DNA from 2 places in the Paraburkholderia sp. 22099 genome. Region 1 is predicted to be linked to the other one. Evidence: riboswitches for the same ligand, from Rfam matches in the RefSeq annotation. Region 1 holds a riboswitch; the other holds the start of a gene.
What was found. A riboswitch is a leader RNA that binds a small molecule or an ion and turns the genes downstream of it on or off. The one in region 1 is predicted to bind cobalamin.

Region 2: it holds a riboswitch for cobalamin, as region 1 does, so the genes downstream of both, cobG (precorrin-3B synthase) here and ACTJLC_RS13555 (CbtB domain-containing protein) in region 1, are expected to answer to the same signal.

The regions. Positions count from the first base shown of each region.
Region 1 covers NZ_JBQEPU010000012.1:16,727-24,514, reverse strand. The annotation lists gene ACTJLC_RS13570 (ATPase domain-containing protein) at 1-399, opposite strand, end outside; gene ACTJLC_RS13565 (hypothetical protein) at 555-995, shown strand; gene ACTJLC_RS13560 (histidine phosphatase family protein) at 1,057-1,668, opposite strand; adenosylcobalamin (AdoCbl) riboswitch at 1,745-1,883, shown strand; gene ACTJLC_RS13555 (CbtB domain-containing protein) at 1,903-2,124, shown strand; gene ACTJLC_RS13550 (CbtA family protein) at 2,136-2,888, shown strand; gene ACTJLC_RS13545 (FUSC family protein) at 3,018-4,973, opposite strand; gene ACTJLC_RS13540 (2OG-Fe(II) oxygenase) at 5,162-5,992, opposite strand; gene amaB (L-piperidine-6-carboxylate dehydrogenase) at 6,380-7,788, shown strand, end outside.
Region 2 covers NZ_JBQEPU010000010.1:109,246-117,033, reverse strand. The annotation lists gene ACTJLC_RS12225 (MDR family MFS transporter) at 1-1,051, shown strand, start outside; gene cobM (precorrin-4 C(11)-methyltransferase) at 1,076-1,801, opposite strand; gene ACTJLC_RS12215 (cobalt-precorrin-6A reductase) at 1,845-2,567, opposite strand; gene ACTJLC_RS12210 (cobalt-precorrin-5B (C(1))-methyltransferase) at 2,564-3,661, opposite strand; gene ACTJLC_RS12205 (bifunctional cobalt-precorrin-7 (C(5))-methyltransferase/cobalt-precorrin-6B (C(15))-methyltransferase) at 3,661-4,920, opposite strand; cobalamin riboswitch at 5,005-5,183, shown strand; gene cobG (precorrin-3B synthase) at 5,268-6,767, shown strand; gene ACTJLC_RS12195 (precorrin-8X methylmutase) at 6,768-7,394, shown strand; gene ACTJLC_RS12190 (precorrin-2 C(20)-methyltransferase) at 7,395-7,788, shown strand, end outside.

The DNA of each region.
Region 1 (7,788 bases):
GCGGGTGGGCTTGACATCATTGACCTGTTGAATGACGTTGCGCACGGTCTCGCCGAGTTCGACTTCGGCCGGGTGCAGCACGGACTGCTCGTATTGCGGGTCGAGGCCCTCGTCGGAGAGCAATTCGAGAATCGAGAAGCGGCTGAGATCCCAGCCGTGGCTGTCCGCCACCGAGATCAGTTCGGAACGGGTCTCGGAGAGCGTGATGTAGAGGCCGGCTTGCCCTTCGTCGACACCCTTGAGTAAAAACTGCAAGGCTAGGGTAGTTTTACCTGTGCCGGGCGCGCCCTCGATGAGATACATGCGGCGGGGCGTGAAGCCGCCACCCAGGATGTTGTCGACCCCTTCGATCCCTGATGAAAGGCGGGCCGGCGTGTCGGTGACAGGTTTCGTTGACATGGCTTGGCGATTCACGTCGATTGAGTGGCGGCATTTGGTGGGCCGGTACGGCGGGCGCGCAAGATGCGTGCCCAACCCTCGCGTGCCTCGGTCCGAGCGCCACGGGTACGGACAGTGCTGTCAGCCTCTCGACCGCTTTCAGGGAGCGCGCCGACATGAACCCCGCCCGTTTCCTCGCCGCCACGTTTGCCGCTGCGTCGCTAGGCGCCGTGCTGCCCGGCAGCGCGAGTGCCGACGATGCGCCCAGTCCGTGCGCATCGCTCAAACGCATCGTGGCGGCTGCGCCAGGCGGCCTGGCCTCGTTGACGCCCGACGACGGCAAGGGCGTCGCGCAACCTTACGGCGACGATGCGCAATGCTCCGCGAGCGGCGGCAGCTACCAATGCACGTGGACGCCGCATCATGACGCCGGGTCGAGCGCGGACGCGCTGCAGGCCGTCGCGGCGGATATCGCGTCGTGTCTGCCCGAAGCGACCCACGATCAGAATTCGCCGGGACGTCAGCACTTTTATTTGGGCGCGCCGGGTAAGCGGACCGAAATCACGCTGGCGCCGGCGGGTTCAGCGAGGCTGCGCCTGGTGGTGTCGGGTCAATGAGCGGCAAGCGGGCCGATATGCGTGGATTTCAAATCCGACGGCGGGCGTCGCGCTGGTGTTGTCAGTGCGACGCGGGCCACCATGTCCAGCCGCGCGATGAACGCCGTAATTCGACCGCCGACAGCGGGGCGATTTCGATGCGTGGAAATACGGCGGGCGATGCTCCGAGTGCGTGAACGAGCGCCGCGCGAATCACCGGAGCGTGCGTAATGGCGACCACGTTGCGCGGGTTTTGACGCGGGGCGCTTGTTGTACCGGTCGTTCCTTCGCTGATCGCGCCGTCCAGCGCATCGAGCCATTCTCCCAGGCGCTTCACGAGTTGACTGAACGACTCGCCGCCGTGCGCCGCGAAGTCGGGATCGCGCAGCCAGGCAGCGAGGTGCTGCGGCGCTTCATTCGCGAGATCGGCGAGGCGGCGTCCCTGCCAACCGCCGTAGTCGATCTCCGCCAATGCTGTGTGGACCGTTGCGGCGAGGCCCAACGCCAGCGCCGTATCGCGCGCGCGAACTGCGGGGCTGACGAAGACTGCGGCGGCGTCGGCAATCGCCAGGCGCTGGCGTGCGGCCTGGGCTTCGGCGAGGCCGCGAGCGTCGAGCGGATCGTCGGCGGGAAAGCGGCCCGCGCGCATGGCGGGGGTCGATGCGTGGCTGACCAGTAACAGCCTTGTGTCCATTCGATGACTTCCATAGAGGTACGCCAAGGCGGAACGCCCGCATGGACGCGTTGCGCTACCGAGTGCCGGAGTTTAGCGCGTAGAATAGCGGCACTGCGAAGTGCGGAAGCCGGTGAGAGCCCGGCGCGGTCGCGCCACTGTAATCGGCATCACGAGCCGAAAGCCAGACCTGAGCTTCGCAGCCTTCCTTTGCAATCGACTATCGGGGCGCGCTACCCCCAGGAGATGTCCATCATGACCGAAGCTGTTTTCGATCCCGCGAACCCGCCCGCCGCTCAACCCACGCCGATTCCGCTGCGCGAGTTGTTGCCTTGGGTCGTGTTCGGCGGCCTGCTGCTGTTGCTCGCGCTTTACTTCGTTGGGGCGGAACAGGGCGCCACGTCGCTGGTGCCCGGCATGTACGTGCATGAGTTCGTGCACGACGGTCGCCATCTGCTCGGCTTTCCCTGCCACTAACGGAGTTCGACATGGTTGGTAAGTTGTTATTGCGCGGGATGCTCGCAGGCATCGCCGCGGGACTGCTCACGTTCGGCTTCGCCCGGCTCGCGGGCGAGCCGCAGGTCGATCAGGCGATTTCCTTCGAGGAAAAGGCCGCGGCCGCGGCCGAGGGCGGCGAGGCGCATGAACACGAAGACCTCGTTAGCCGCGATACGCAGGCGGGCCTGGGGCTGTTGACCGGCGTGGTCACGTATGGCGCGGCGTTCGGCGGATTGTTCGCGCTCGTATTCGCCTACGCCTATGGACGGGTGGGCGCATTGAGCGCGCGTGCGTTGTCGGCATGGCTTGCGCTCGGCGCGTTCATCGCGCTGGTGATCGTCCCGAACATCAAGTACCCCGCGAATCCGCCGGCGGTGGGCGACCCCGACACGATCGGAACGCGCACCGGCTTGTTCTTCCTGATGATCGCGATCTCGCTGACCGCGATGGTGTTTTCGCTGAAGGTGCGGCGTCGCGCGGTAATGAAACTGGGCGCGTGGAATGGCTCGATCGTGGGCGGCGTGGTGTTCGTCGCGATCATCGCTGCCGTGCAATTGTCGATGCCGACGATCAACGAAGTGCCGGCGGCTTTCCCGGCCGTGCTGCTGTGGAAGTTCCGCGTCGCGGCGATCGGCATGCAGGTGATCATGTGGACGACGATCGGACTGCTGTTCGGCGCGCTGGTGGAGCACAGCGGATTGACGCGGGTAGGCGCGGGGCGGGCGGCGGTGAAGTCCGTTTGATGGTTTTCTGTTGGTGAAAAGTGTGGGCTCCGTCGCCCCGGTTGACGTATGCCTGTAGCCCGCCTCGTGCGGGCTTTTTATTGCCTGTGTGGGCCAACTGGTTACCACCGTCCTCGCAGCTTCGCTGAACTAGTCGCCAGGGCTTCGAGGGCTGTTCGACGCCACAGCGTACGCCCTACGCGCCCCAACCCGTAACACCCAATCGAACACCCCGCGCCTTTCCCCGACCGGCTGGGTCAGCCGCTCAAACAATTGCGCAACGGCGCCATCGAGTTGCGCAAGCACTGGCGCCTGAGCCGCCGCCTCCAAATCGAAAACCGGCAATACCGACACGCGCTCATCCAACCCGCCGTCCACAGAACCAGTAGCCGCACCGCTATAACGCGCGATCAACGAATCAAGCCGCGCCACGATCGATTCCACATGCGCCGCGCGCACATTCGCGGCATTGAGCGCCACTTCACCCGACACCCCGCGCCGAGCAGAATCACTCAACACCCGCGCCCAATGCAAACAGCACAGCAGCGATCCGGTGGCCAACTCGACACCAGAATTCCACGCCACCACGCGCTGCATTTGCAGCGGCTTCAGCGCGATTCGCAACTCATGCCAACCGCGATCGAGCTTGCGCATGGCGACAGCCGCATCCGCCGCCAGCGCAGCGGACCCGCCCAGCCGCACGACCTCGCGCAACGCACCCAGCACAGCCGCAAGCCTCATCTCCACATGACGGCTCGCCGCGAGCGGCATCATCAGGACCGCCACCGCGAACGACACGAGACAACCCACCAGCACTTCCTCGATCCGCAATTCGACCAACGGCCCCATCGCGAAGCCCAACTCGCCATACACCAGTCCGACGAGCACGGTAATGAAGAACACGCCCGGCACATACGCGCTCAGGATGTAATAAGCCCAGCCGAACACGCAGAGCACCATGGCGGCCACGAGCAGCATCGGCGAATCGTGCAGCGGCGCGACGAGCAACACGCTGGCGAGCGCGCCGGCCAGCGTTCCCGCCAGTCGCTGCGCACCGCGATAAATCGTGTCCGCGCGTGAGCGTGTGCCGAGAAATACCACGAACGTCGTGATGACCGCCCAGAACCAGCGCTCGGGAGACAGCGAGTGGCCGATCAGCATCGCGAGAAACGCGGCTGTCGTGGCGCGGGTGGCGGGCAACCAGCAGAGCCTGGCGCGCAGGTCCGCGAATCGTTGCACGGCTGAGACCGGAGCGTCGCCGGACGCAGACTCGAAGCGCCGCCGCGCTCGACGATGCGCGATCTCGTCGAGCCGCTCAATCGCGTGACGCAGCACGTCCGCATTCGCTTGCCCGCGGCCATACGCAGACACCGACACCAACGCATGCTGTCCCGCCGCGACTTCCACTTCGACGATGCGCTCGCGAATCGTGTCGGCATCGGGTGGGTTCAGCAACGCCAGTTGTTCTTCGAGCGCGAGCGCGGCTTCGTTCAACACCGAGAGTCGTGCCGCATCCGGCGCATGCAGCACGCGCGATGCGCGCAGCGTCACCGTATGAATCGCAAGCCGGAAACTGGCGGCGGGTCGCGTCGGCACGATCGCGCGGCCGACCAGCGCGACCATCAACGGGCCGAAAGCGGAGAGCAACAGCGATTGCACGAGGTGCAGCCGCGAAGGGTGCAGATACAACCCAAGATAAAAGCACACCACGCCGAGCAGCGCGCAACCGAGCGCACGCGGACCACAGGCCTGGCAGAGCATGCCGGCGAACATCACGACGAGAAAGCCGGCATCTCCGGCGAGCGGATAAGGACTCAGCTCGCTCGCCGCGGCGAAGCACACGCAGGCGCACAAATACAGATAGAAGAGCGAGCCGAACCATGCGGACCGCCTTGCATCGCGCACGAACAGCGGCGCGACCATCGCGAACAGGACGCCGGGCGCGGCAAGGGTGATCGGTTGATGATGGAAGACCGTCCACGCGATGCTGGCCATGCCGGCGAGCAGGCAGGCGAGCGCGACACGCAGCGCGGTATGGAGACGCACGAGTCCCGGGTCCGCGACGAGCAGGCGGTCGGCGACGCGCGAAAACGCGGCAGCAATCATGATCGATGATATCCAGGCTAAATGGTCGCGACCGGCTTGTGGCCGATTGCGACAGACCGGACGCGCGGCTGAAGGTGGCGCTGCGCGTCCGGTGGATTCGGGTTTTCCCGGATGATATCTAGCCAAAATTGCAGGAGTCGGGTTTTCGCGGCGGCGCAGCGGCGCATTCGGCGCTGCGCGCGCCCGCATCACGTCGCGTCGTGAAAAATCACGCCGAGCGTGTGCCGCTGTCCTGACCGCAAACGGCTCACGCCATGCCGCAAGTTCACGCGGTACGCTCCACGCGTGCCTTGCACTGGCCGATGATGCACCGCGAACACAACGGCGTCGCCCTTGCCGAGCGGCACGACTTCCGTGCGCGACTGCATCCGCGGACGCTGTTCGGTCATCACGAACTCGCCGCCGGTGAAATCCTCCCCCGGCTCGGACAACAGAATCGCAACCTGAAGCGGAAACACGTGTTCGCCATAGAGGTCTTGATGCAGGCAGTTGTAGTCATCCGTGGCGTATTGCAGCATCAATGGAGTGGGGCGCGTCTGCCCGGCGGCGTGGCATCGCTCGATGAATTCCGCATGCACGGCCGGATAACGGACGTCGATTCCCATCGCCTCGTTCCAGCGATTCGCCACCGGCGCGAGACGCGGGTACAGCCCGCTGCGCAACGCCGCGACGAGCGGCGGGAGCGGGTAAGCAAAGTACTTGTATTCACCGCGGCCGAAACCATGCCGCGCCATCACCACGCGGCTGCGAAACAACGCATCGCGCGGATACAGCGCAGTCAGTGCATCGCATGCCTGCGCGGTGAGCAGATTGCGCAGCATCGCGCAGCCGTACGCGTTCAGTTCTTCTTCGGCGTCGAACCAGTCGATCTGATCGATGCGTTGCGCAAGCGAGCCAATAGAGGGATTTGCATCGGGCGCGGCGGCGCGTTCAGGTTTTGGCCGCATTGCCAACGCCGATTCCGCCGACTGCGCATCCGGCTGTGCATCCGGGTGTCGATCCTTCGCAATCGTGTTCATGAGCCGTCTCCGTCAAGCGATCATCGAGTCATCATCAAGTGTAAGCAGGCGCCCCACGCCGCGCACTCCGACTCTTGCTGTCCAATTCCTCGCTCGTCTGCGTTCGGGCAAGCGCGCAGCCGCGTGCCGGATCATTGCGGCTGTCGGCAACTCGTATTTCCAATAAGAAACGAATAGGGGCAATGCGTGCCTGCCGTCGCAAGAGCATGCGCGGGCATCGGCGGCATTCGTGCGCCACGATGGATTCGGTCCAATCTTCAAGCCCAGCAAGCGCACACGACGGTTCCCGCGCGTCACCTCCGGGCAAACGCCCTTGCCGCCATGAAAGCCCGCGTGTATAGTTTCCTAACTTACTCTTGTTTCGCATCGGAAATTAAAGGGATTCACATGAACGCTTCCACCATCCTCGCCGACCTCGGCATCGCCCACGCGGCGCAGGCCGGCGACATCGCGGTTCATTCGCCCATCACCGGCGAACTCATTGGCCGCGTGGCCAGCAACACGGTGGCGGAAGTCGATTCGGCCCTCGCCCAGGCGAAACAGGCGTACACCGCCTGGCGCGACGTCCCGGCGCCGCGCCGTGGCGAACTGGTGCGTTTGCTCGGCAACCGTCTGCGCGAAAAGAAGCAGGCGCTCGGCAGCATCATCACGCTCGAAACCGGCAAGATCCTCCAGGAAGGCATGGGCGAGGTGCAGGAAATGATCGACATCTGCGACTTCGCGGTCGGTCTGTCGCGTCAACTGTATGGCCTCACGATCGCGTCCGAGCGACCGGGCCATCGCATGGCCGAGACCTGGCACCCGATGGGCACCTGCGTCGTGATCTCGGCGTTCAATTTTCCGGCGGCCGTGTGGTCGTGGAATGCGGCGCTCGCGCTGGTGTGCGGCAACGCGGTGATCTGGAAGCCGTCGGAGAAAACGCCGTTGACCGCGCTCGCCGTCAATCAGATTCTCAACGAGGCGTTGCAGGAATTCGGCGACGCGCCGGCCGGCCTGACCGCGTTGATCAACGGCGGCCGCGAGGTGGGCGCGAAGCTGGTGGCCGATCCGCGCGCGTCGATCGTCAGCGCGACGGGCAGCACGGAAATGGGCCGCACGGTGGGCGTGGAAGTGGCGAAGCGCTTCGGCCGCTCGGTGCTCGAACTCGGCGGCAACAACGCGGGCATCGTCACGCAAACGGCGGATCACGAACTCGCGATGCGCGGCATTCTGTTTTCGGCGGTGGGCACGGCGGGGCAACGCTGCACGTCGCTGCGGCGTCTGTTCGTGCATGAGAGCGTGTACGACAAGACCATCGAGCGTCTGAAGCAGTTGTACAGCAAGGTGCCGATCGGCAATCCGCTCGAAAAGGGCACGCTGATGGGTCCGCTGATCGACAAGCAAGCGTATGCCCGCATGCAGGAAGCGTTGCAGCAGGCCACTGCGGAAGGCGGCAGGGTGTTCGGCGGTGAGCGCGTCGAGGTGAAGGGTCATGAAGGCGGTTACTACGTGCGGCCGGCCATCGTCGAAATGCCGTCGCAAACGCCGGTGGTTCTGAAGGAAACGTTCGCGCCGATTCTCTACGTGCTGCGCTATGCGGATTTCGCCGAGGCGGTCGAGGCGAACAATGCGGCGGTTCACGGTTTGTCGTCGTGCGTATTCACAACCGATCTGCGCGAAGCGGAGCGCTTCCTGTCCGACGCGGGCAGCGATTGCGGCATCGCGAACGTGAACATCGGGCCGAGCGGCGCGGAAATCGGCGGCGCGTTCGGCGGCGAGAAGGAAACCGGCGGCGGCCGCGAGTCGGGATCGGACGC
Region 2 (7,788 bases), on a different contig from region 1:
GGTGGGTCCGATGGTGGGCGGCTTCATCATTCACAACATCTCGTGGGCCTGGATCTTCTGGATGAACGTGCCGATCGGGCTTGCGTCCGCGGCGGGTTTCATCGCGTTCCTGCGCGAATCGGAGCGGCATGCGCGGCCGTCGATCGACTTCGGCGGCGCGGCGCTCTTCATGGCGGCGATCGCCGCGCTCATGATGGCGCTGACCTTCGCCGGCGACGACGAGCTTGCCCGGGCCTCGCTGGCGGGCGGCGTCTTCGTACTGTGCGTGTTGCTGTTCGTCTGGCAGGAGCGGCGCGCGGCGGAGCCGATGATTTCCTTCGCGCTCTGGAGCCGCCGCCCGATTGCCGCATGCAACGGCGCGACGCTGCTCTCCGGCATGATCCTGATGGGCGCGACCACCTTCCTGCCGATGTACGTGCAAGGCGTGCTGCATCGCTCGCCGGTGATCGCGGGCCTCTCGCTCACCATGATGATGGTGGGCTGGCCCGTCGGCGCGACGCTCGCGGCCAAGTCGTTTCACCGCATCGGCCTGCGCCGCATTCTGGTCGGCGGCAGCGCGTTCGTGCCGCTCGGCGCGGTCTTGCTGCTGTTTCTGTCGCCTGGCGGCTCGCCGCTCGTCGCGGCATTCGGCTCGCTGGTGATGGGCTTCGGCATGGGCACCTCGAGCGTCGGTTCGCTGGTGCTGATCCAGGAAATCGTCCGCATGGACGAACGCGGCAGCGCGACGGCGTCGAATCTGTTCTCGCGCAATCTCGGCAGCACGCTGGGCGCGACGCTGTTCGGCGCGGTGCTCAACTTCGGCCTCAGTCACGCGAAGGATGCGGTCGCGGTCACCTCGGATCAACTGAAGGCGCTGCTGCAAAATCAGGCGGCGAGCCTCGTCAACAGCGACATGACCCGCATGGTGCTGCACGAGTCGCTGCACCTCACCTTCGTCTCGATCTTCGCGATCTCGATCTTCATGGTCCTGCTGCTGACGCTGGTGCCGGCGATTCACCTCGGCGCGGACCGCAAGATGCCGAACGAAGCCTTGGCGCCGATCGAGGACTGACGCCGCCGCGCATCCGGTGGCCGGTCAGTTTTTCGCGTACAGCGTCGACTCCGCGAAGCCTTCGGCGGCGAGCACCTGGCCCACCAGAATCAGCGCGGTCCGCTCGATATTCGCCGACTGCACCTTGCCGAGAATATCGTCGAGCGTGCCGGTGATTTTTTCCTCATCGGGCCAGCTCGCGCGGTAGATCACCGCGATCGGACAAGCGCCGCCGTAGTGCGGACGCAATTCATCGACGATGCGCGCGAGATGCCGCACGCCCAGGTGAATCGCCATCGTCGCGCGGTGTTTCGCGAGGTCGGCGAGTTGCTCGCCTTCCGGCATGGTGGTTTTGCTCGCATAGCGCGTGAGGATCAGCGTCTGCGAAATATCGGGCAGCGTGAGTTCGCAACCGAGCGCCGCTGCGCACGCGGCCGTGGCGGTCACGCCCGGCACGATCTCGTAGGGAATGTTCAACTCGCGCAATCTGCGGATCTGCTCGCCGATCGCGCCGTACAGGGACGGGTCGCCGGAATGCACGCGCGCCACGTCGTGGCCCTGGCCGTGTGCGTCCTTGAGCAAGGCGACGATCTGATCGAGGTCGAGCTCGGCGGTGTTGACCACTTGCCGCGCGGCATGGCCCTCAAGCACCGCGGCCGGCACGAGCGAGCCCGCATACAGAATCACCGGGCACGTGCGCACGAGGCGCTGTCCTTTCACCGTGATCAGTTCGGGATCGCCGGGGCCCGCGCCGATAAAAAACACCGTCATTCAACACTCCATGATTCATTGCGGCATGCGATGCATGCGCGGTTCAAACTGCGATTCGCAACGCTTCGAGCAGATCGGCCACGCGTTCGAATTCACGATCCACGGCGGGCAACGGCGGGCGGCGCAGCATGACAACGGGCACACCGCGTTCGCGCGCCGCTTCGAGCTTCGCTTCGGTCGCGCCGCCGCCGCTGTTCTTGCTGACCACCACGTCGAACGCTTCGGCGGCGAACAACGCGCGCTCGCCTTCGAGCGTGAAGGGTCCGCGCGTCGCCAGAATTCGCGCCCGCGCATTGCCTTCGTGCGGATCGAGACAGCGCACGGTCCAGAACTGATGCGCCGGAATGTCGTCGAGATGCGCGAGCGGTTCGCGTCCCAATGTAAATAGCGGACGCTCGAACGCAGCAAGCGCCGCCGTAAGCTCGGCCCAATCGCCGACCCTGCGCCAATCGTCGCCGGCTTGCGGCTGCCAGCCCTCGCGGCGCAGCGCCCAGCACGGCACGCGCGCCGCGCGGCTCGCCGTGACGGCGTTCGCGCTGATTTGCGCGGCGTAGGGATGCGTCGCGTCGATCACGAGCGCGATGCGTTGCGCCTCGATATAGCGCGCCATCCCTTCGCTGCCGCCGAAGCCGCCCACGCGCACCGTACACGCGAGATCGTCGGGCACCTTGCCGAGACCCGCGAGACTGTACACGTGCTCACGGCCGAGTTGCCGCGCAATCCGCAACGCGTCGCCGGTGCCGCCGAGCAGCAGGACACGCGTCATTGCGCGGCTCCGATCAGATTGCCCTGGCGGTCGATCGCGAACATTTCGACGTTGACCTGCGGCGGCACGATAGCGCGCGCCACTTCAAGCGCATGCCGGCAGACGATGTCGCCGAGCGGCACGTTTTGCGCCCGCGCCAATGCGACCGCCTGCTGGCTCGTATTGGCCGCGCGAATCGCCGCCTGCAACGCGTCGTCGGCGCCGTCTTCGGCGGCCCAAACGGCGAGCCGTTCCAGATCGATGCTCGAATTGCGGCTATGCAGATCGAGATGCCCCGCCGCGAGTTTGCTGAGCTTGCCGAAGCCGCCGCATACGCTCAACCGCTCGACCGGCGCGCGCTTCATATGCTTGAGCACCGCGCCGACGAAGTCGCCCATCTCGATCAGCGCGATATCCGGCAGGCCGTAATGCGCGCGCATCGCGTCCTCGCTCGCGTTGCCGGTGCAGGCGGCGAGATGCGTGTAGCCGTTCGCGCGCGCGACGTCGATGCCCTGATGGATCGACGCGATATAGGCCGAGCACGAGAACGGCCGCACGATGCCGGTAGTGCCGAGAATCGACAGGCCGCCGAGTATGCCCAGGCGCGGGTTCATCGTCTTGAGCGCGAGCGCCTCGCCGTCTTCGACGCCGATCGTCACCTCGAAACCGCCTGCGTAGCCGTGCTCGGCGGCGAGGTCGGTGAGATGGTCGGTCATCATCTTGCGCGGCACCGGGTTGATCGCGGGCTCGCCGACCGGCAGCGTCAGTCCCGCGCGCGTCACCGTGCCGACGCCGGGCCCCGCGCGAAAAATCACACCCGGTTCGGTCAGTAGCCGCACGCGGGCGAACACAATCGCGCCGTGCGTCACGTCGGGATCGTCGCCGGCATCTTTCACGGTGCCCGCTTCCGCGCCGCCCGCGCCGTCAGCGATGAAGCGGCAGTACACCAGCGGCATCGGCACATGCTGGCCTTTCGGCAAGACGATTTCCGCAACCTCGCTGACGACGCCCGCGAGCAGCAGACGCGCCGCCGCGAGCGACGTCGCGGTGGCGCAACTGCCGGTCGTATAGCCGCTACGCAGCGGCGCGGGTTGTTCGGGCGTTTCTTCGCGCATTACGGTTGTCGCCGTGATTCGGATGACGTCGCGATGGCGGCCGTATCGGTTTCACGCGCGGCCTTCGTCACGTCCAGCAACGTGATCGGCAACGCCTGGCGCCACGTATCGAAGCCGCCGAGCGGTTGCGCGTCGGCCAGCGCGATGCGTGTGAGCGTGCCGCCATGTTGCTCGCGCCAGGCCGCGAGCGCCGCCTCGCCTTGCAAGGTGACCGCGTTGGCGACCAGCCGGCCGCCGTCGCGCAGACGCGCCCAGCACGTCTCCAGCACGCCCGCCGCCGTCGCGCCGCCGCCGATGAACACGGCGTCCGGCGCCGGCAGCCCTTGCAGCGCTTCGGGTGCGCGCCCGGCCACGAGTTGCAGACCCGGCACGCCCAGCGCATCGCGATTGTGCTCGATGAAACGCTGCCGCTCCGCGTGCCCTTCAATCGCGATCGCGCGGCAGGTCGGATGCGCGCGCATCCATTCGATGCCGATCGAGCCGCTGCCCGCGCCCACGTCCCACAGCAATTCGCCGGGCGTCGGCGCGAGGCGCGCCAATGTGATCGCGCGCACGTCGCGCTTGGTCAACTGGCCGTCGTGGCGGAAAGCGTCGTCGGGTAAGCCGCAGGTCAGCGGCAGACGCGGCGCGCCTTCGGTCGCGCGGCATTCGAGCGCGATCAGATTCAACGCGGCGACATCGGGAGCGGACCACTGATCGGCGCGGCCGTCGATGCGACGTTCCAGCTCGCCGCCCAGATGTTCCAGCACGATCATGCGGGTCGCGCCGAAGCCGCGCGCATTCAGCAGTTCGGCCAACGCCGCGGGCGTGCGCCCATCGGCGCTCAACACGAAGACGCGCGCGCCGTCGTGCAAATGCGCGTTCAGCGCGGGCAGCGGCCGCCCCACCAGCGACACGGTCGCGACCTCCTGCAACGGCCAGCCGAGCCGCGCCGCCGCCAGCGACAGCGACGACGGCGCGGGCAGCACCCGCAACTCGCCGGCCGGCAACTGCCGCGCGAGCGTCGCGCCGACGCCGAACAGCATCGGATCGCCGCTCGCCAGCACGCATACGGAAGCGCCGCGCTCGGCCAGCAACGGCGCGAGATCGAACGGCCGCGGCCATGCCGCGCGGCGCGCGGCGAGGCGCGCGGGCAGCATCGCCAGATGACGCTCGCCGCCGTAAATCACCGACGCCTCCAGCAACGCACGCCGCGCGGGCCGTCCCAAACCGGCGAAGCCGTCATCGCCCATGCCCACCACCGTCAGCCACGCAGGCATGCATCCATCCTCATTCTGTGTCTTCAAATCATGCGCTGTGCCACGCCGGTCAAAGCGTCCAGCCTCGTTGTGCTGTCCGAAAAAAGGCATAATACAGCCGCCGGTGCCCTTCGGGGCCGAAGAGGGAACACAGTGCCACTGTGGCTGCCCCCGCAACTGTATGCAGCGAGTCCGTTTGCGCTCCGCGCCACTGGTTTCACCGGGAAGGCAGCGGCGGACCATGACCTGCCAGCCAGGAGACCTGCCGGCGAGACTGTTCGTGCCAGCCTGCATCGGGCGGGGTGTACCGATGCCGCAGCAATGCCCGCCTCACGGCTTGCTCGGGCTTTCGCGCGACGCTAAACCCGGTGTCCGTCTTGAATCAAGTTTCGCCCTCCACCGTTTTGCCCGACGCGGCCCCAGCGCCACGGCCCTCGGCGTGTCCGGGGCTGCTGCGCATCGTCGCCGCGCGCGACGGCGGCATCTGCCGGATCAAGCTGCCTGGCGGCGAGTTGAGCGCCGCGCAGGCCGAGGCGATTGCCGAGGCGAGCGCGCGGCATGCGGCCGGCGTGATCGAGTTGACCAATCGCGCGAACCTGCAGGTGCGCGGCGTGCGTGGCGGCGAGGCAGCGGCGTTGAGCGCGGCGTTGGTGGCGGCGGGGCTTGGGCCCGATGGAGCGGCGCCCGACGCGGCGGCTGGTTCGGATGCGATGGCGAAGCGCGCCGCGCCGGCTTCCAACTCGCTCCGCGCGGCGGCCGCCGACGACGTGCGCAACGTGATGATCAGCCCCGCCGCCGGGCGCGATCCCTTCGCCTTGTTCGACACGAGGCCGCTGTGCGCCGAACTGCTGGCGCTGCTGCAAGGCGAAGCGCGCTTCGCGGCGTTGTCGCCGAAATTCGCGCTGCTGGTGGATGGCGGCGAGCGCCTGGCGAGGCTCGATCATCCGCATGACGTGTGGCTCGCGGCGTCGCAAGTTCGTGACGGTGTGCGGTTCGTGTTCGGTCTTGCGGGTTGCCCGCCAGCGGTGGCGTTACCGCAAAACCCGGCTGCCGGTTGCGATGACTCGACACAAGCTCGTCGCGTGGACGACGCAGGCGCATTAGCCGCCGTGTCGTCATCGCAAGTCCCTGCGCTTGTCCGCGCGCTGCTGCACTCGTTTCTCGACCTCGCCGCCGCCGACGCCACGCGCATGCGTCACCTGCTCGCCGCGCGTTCCGTCGACGCCGTATTGCAGCGCGCGCAAACGTATGTCGATTTCCCGCTGTCACGCGACGCGTCGCTCGCGTCCTGGCATCGCGCGACACCGGCCGATGCCGCGCGTCGTCTCGGCGCGCACGCCCAACGCACGACGGAGACCTGGCACGTAGGCGGCCAGCCGCCGCTAGGCCGCCTCGACGCCGCCACCCTGCATGCCCTCGCCGCGCTCGCACGACAGCAAGGCAACGGCACGCTGCACGTCACGCCGTGGCAAAGCGTGCTGCTGACCGACATCGCGGCGCACGCCGTGCCAGCCGTGCTGACCGCACTGAACACGCTGGGCCTCGCCTGCGATGCCACGCAAGCCATCACGCGTCTGATCGCCTGCGCGGGCTCGCCAGGCTGCGCGAAAAGCCTCGCCGACACCAAGGCCGACGCACTGCGGCTCGCCGCGCGCTTGCCCGAGAACGTCGAGGTCCATCTGAGCGGCTGCCCGCGCTCGTGCGCCGCCGCGCATCGTGCGCCGTACACACTGCTGGCTGTGTCGCCCGGCACTTACGACCTTTATCGACGCGACGACGGCCACTCGGATTTCGGCCAGTGCGTCGCGCGCCAACTGACGATCGACCAGGCCGCCGACCTGCTCGACCACCTGGCCCGGAGCCCATAGATGCTTGATTACATTCGCGACGGTCAGGAGATCTATCGCCAATCCTTCGCGACGATCCGCGCGGAAGCCGATTTATCGCGCATCCCCGCGGACCTGGAAAAACTCGCGGTGCGCGTGATTCACGCGTGCGGCATGGTGGATATCGTCGACGCCCTGCAATTTTCCGCAGGCGCGGGCACCGCGGGCCGCACGGCGCTCGCGCAAGGCGCGCCGATTCTCTGCGATGCCGGCATGGTCGCGCAAGGCATCACGCGCGCGCGGCTGCCCGCGAACAACGAAGTGATCTGCACGCTCACCCACGACGACGTACCGGCGCTCGCTCGCGAACTCGGCAACACGCGCTCGGCCGCCGCGCTCGAATTGTGGCGTCCGCGACTCGCGGGCAGCGTCGTCGTGATCGGCAATGCGCCGACCGCGCTCTTTCATTTGCTCGACATGCTCGATGCCGGCGCGCCGAAGCCCGCGCTGATTCTCGGTTTTCCGGTGGGCTTCGTCGGCGCGGCCGAATCGAAGGCGCTGCTCGCGGACGACAGCCGCGGCGTGCCCTACGTGGTGGTGCACGGCAGACGCGGCGGCAGCGCGATGGCCGCCGCCGCCGTGAACGCGCTCGCGACGGAGGTCGAATAAATGACCGTGCAAGGACGTTTGTTCGGACTCGGCGTCGGCCCCGGCGACCCTGAACTCATCACGCTGAAGGCGCTGCGTCTGCTGAAAGCGGCGCCCGTGGTCGCGTATTTCGTCGCGAAGGGTAAGAAAGGCAACGCGTTCAGCATCATCGAAGCGCATTTGCACGACGCGCAGCAGCATCTGCCGCTCGTGTATCCGGTCACCACCGAAGCGCTCGAACCGCCGCTCTCGTATGAAGCGATCATCGCCGACTTCTACGACACGGCGGCGGAGATCGTCGCCGGTCATCTCGACGCGGGCCGCGACGTGGCCGTGATTTGCGAGGGCGATCCGTTTTTCTACGGCTCCTATATGTATTTGCACGACCGGCTCGCGGCGCGCTACGAGAGCGAAG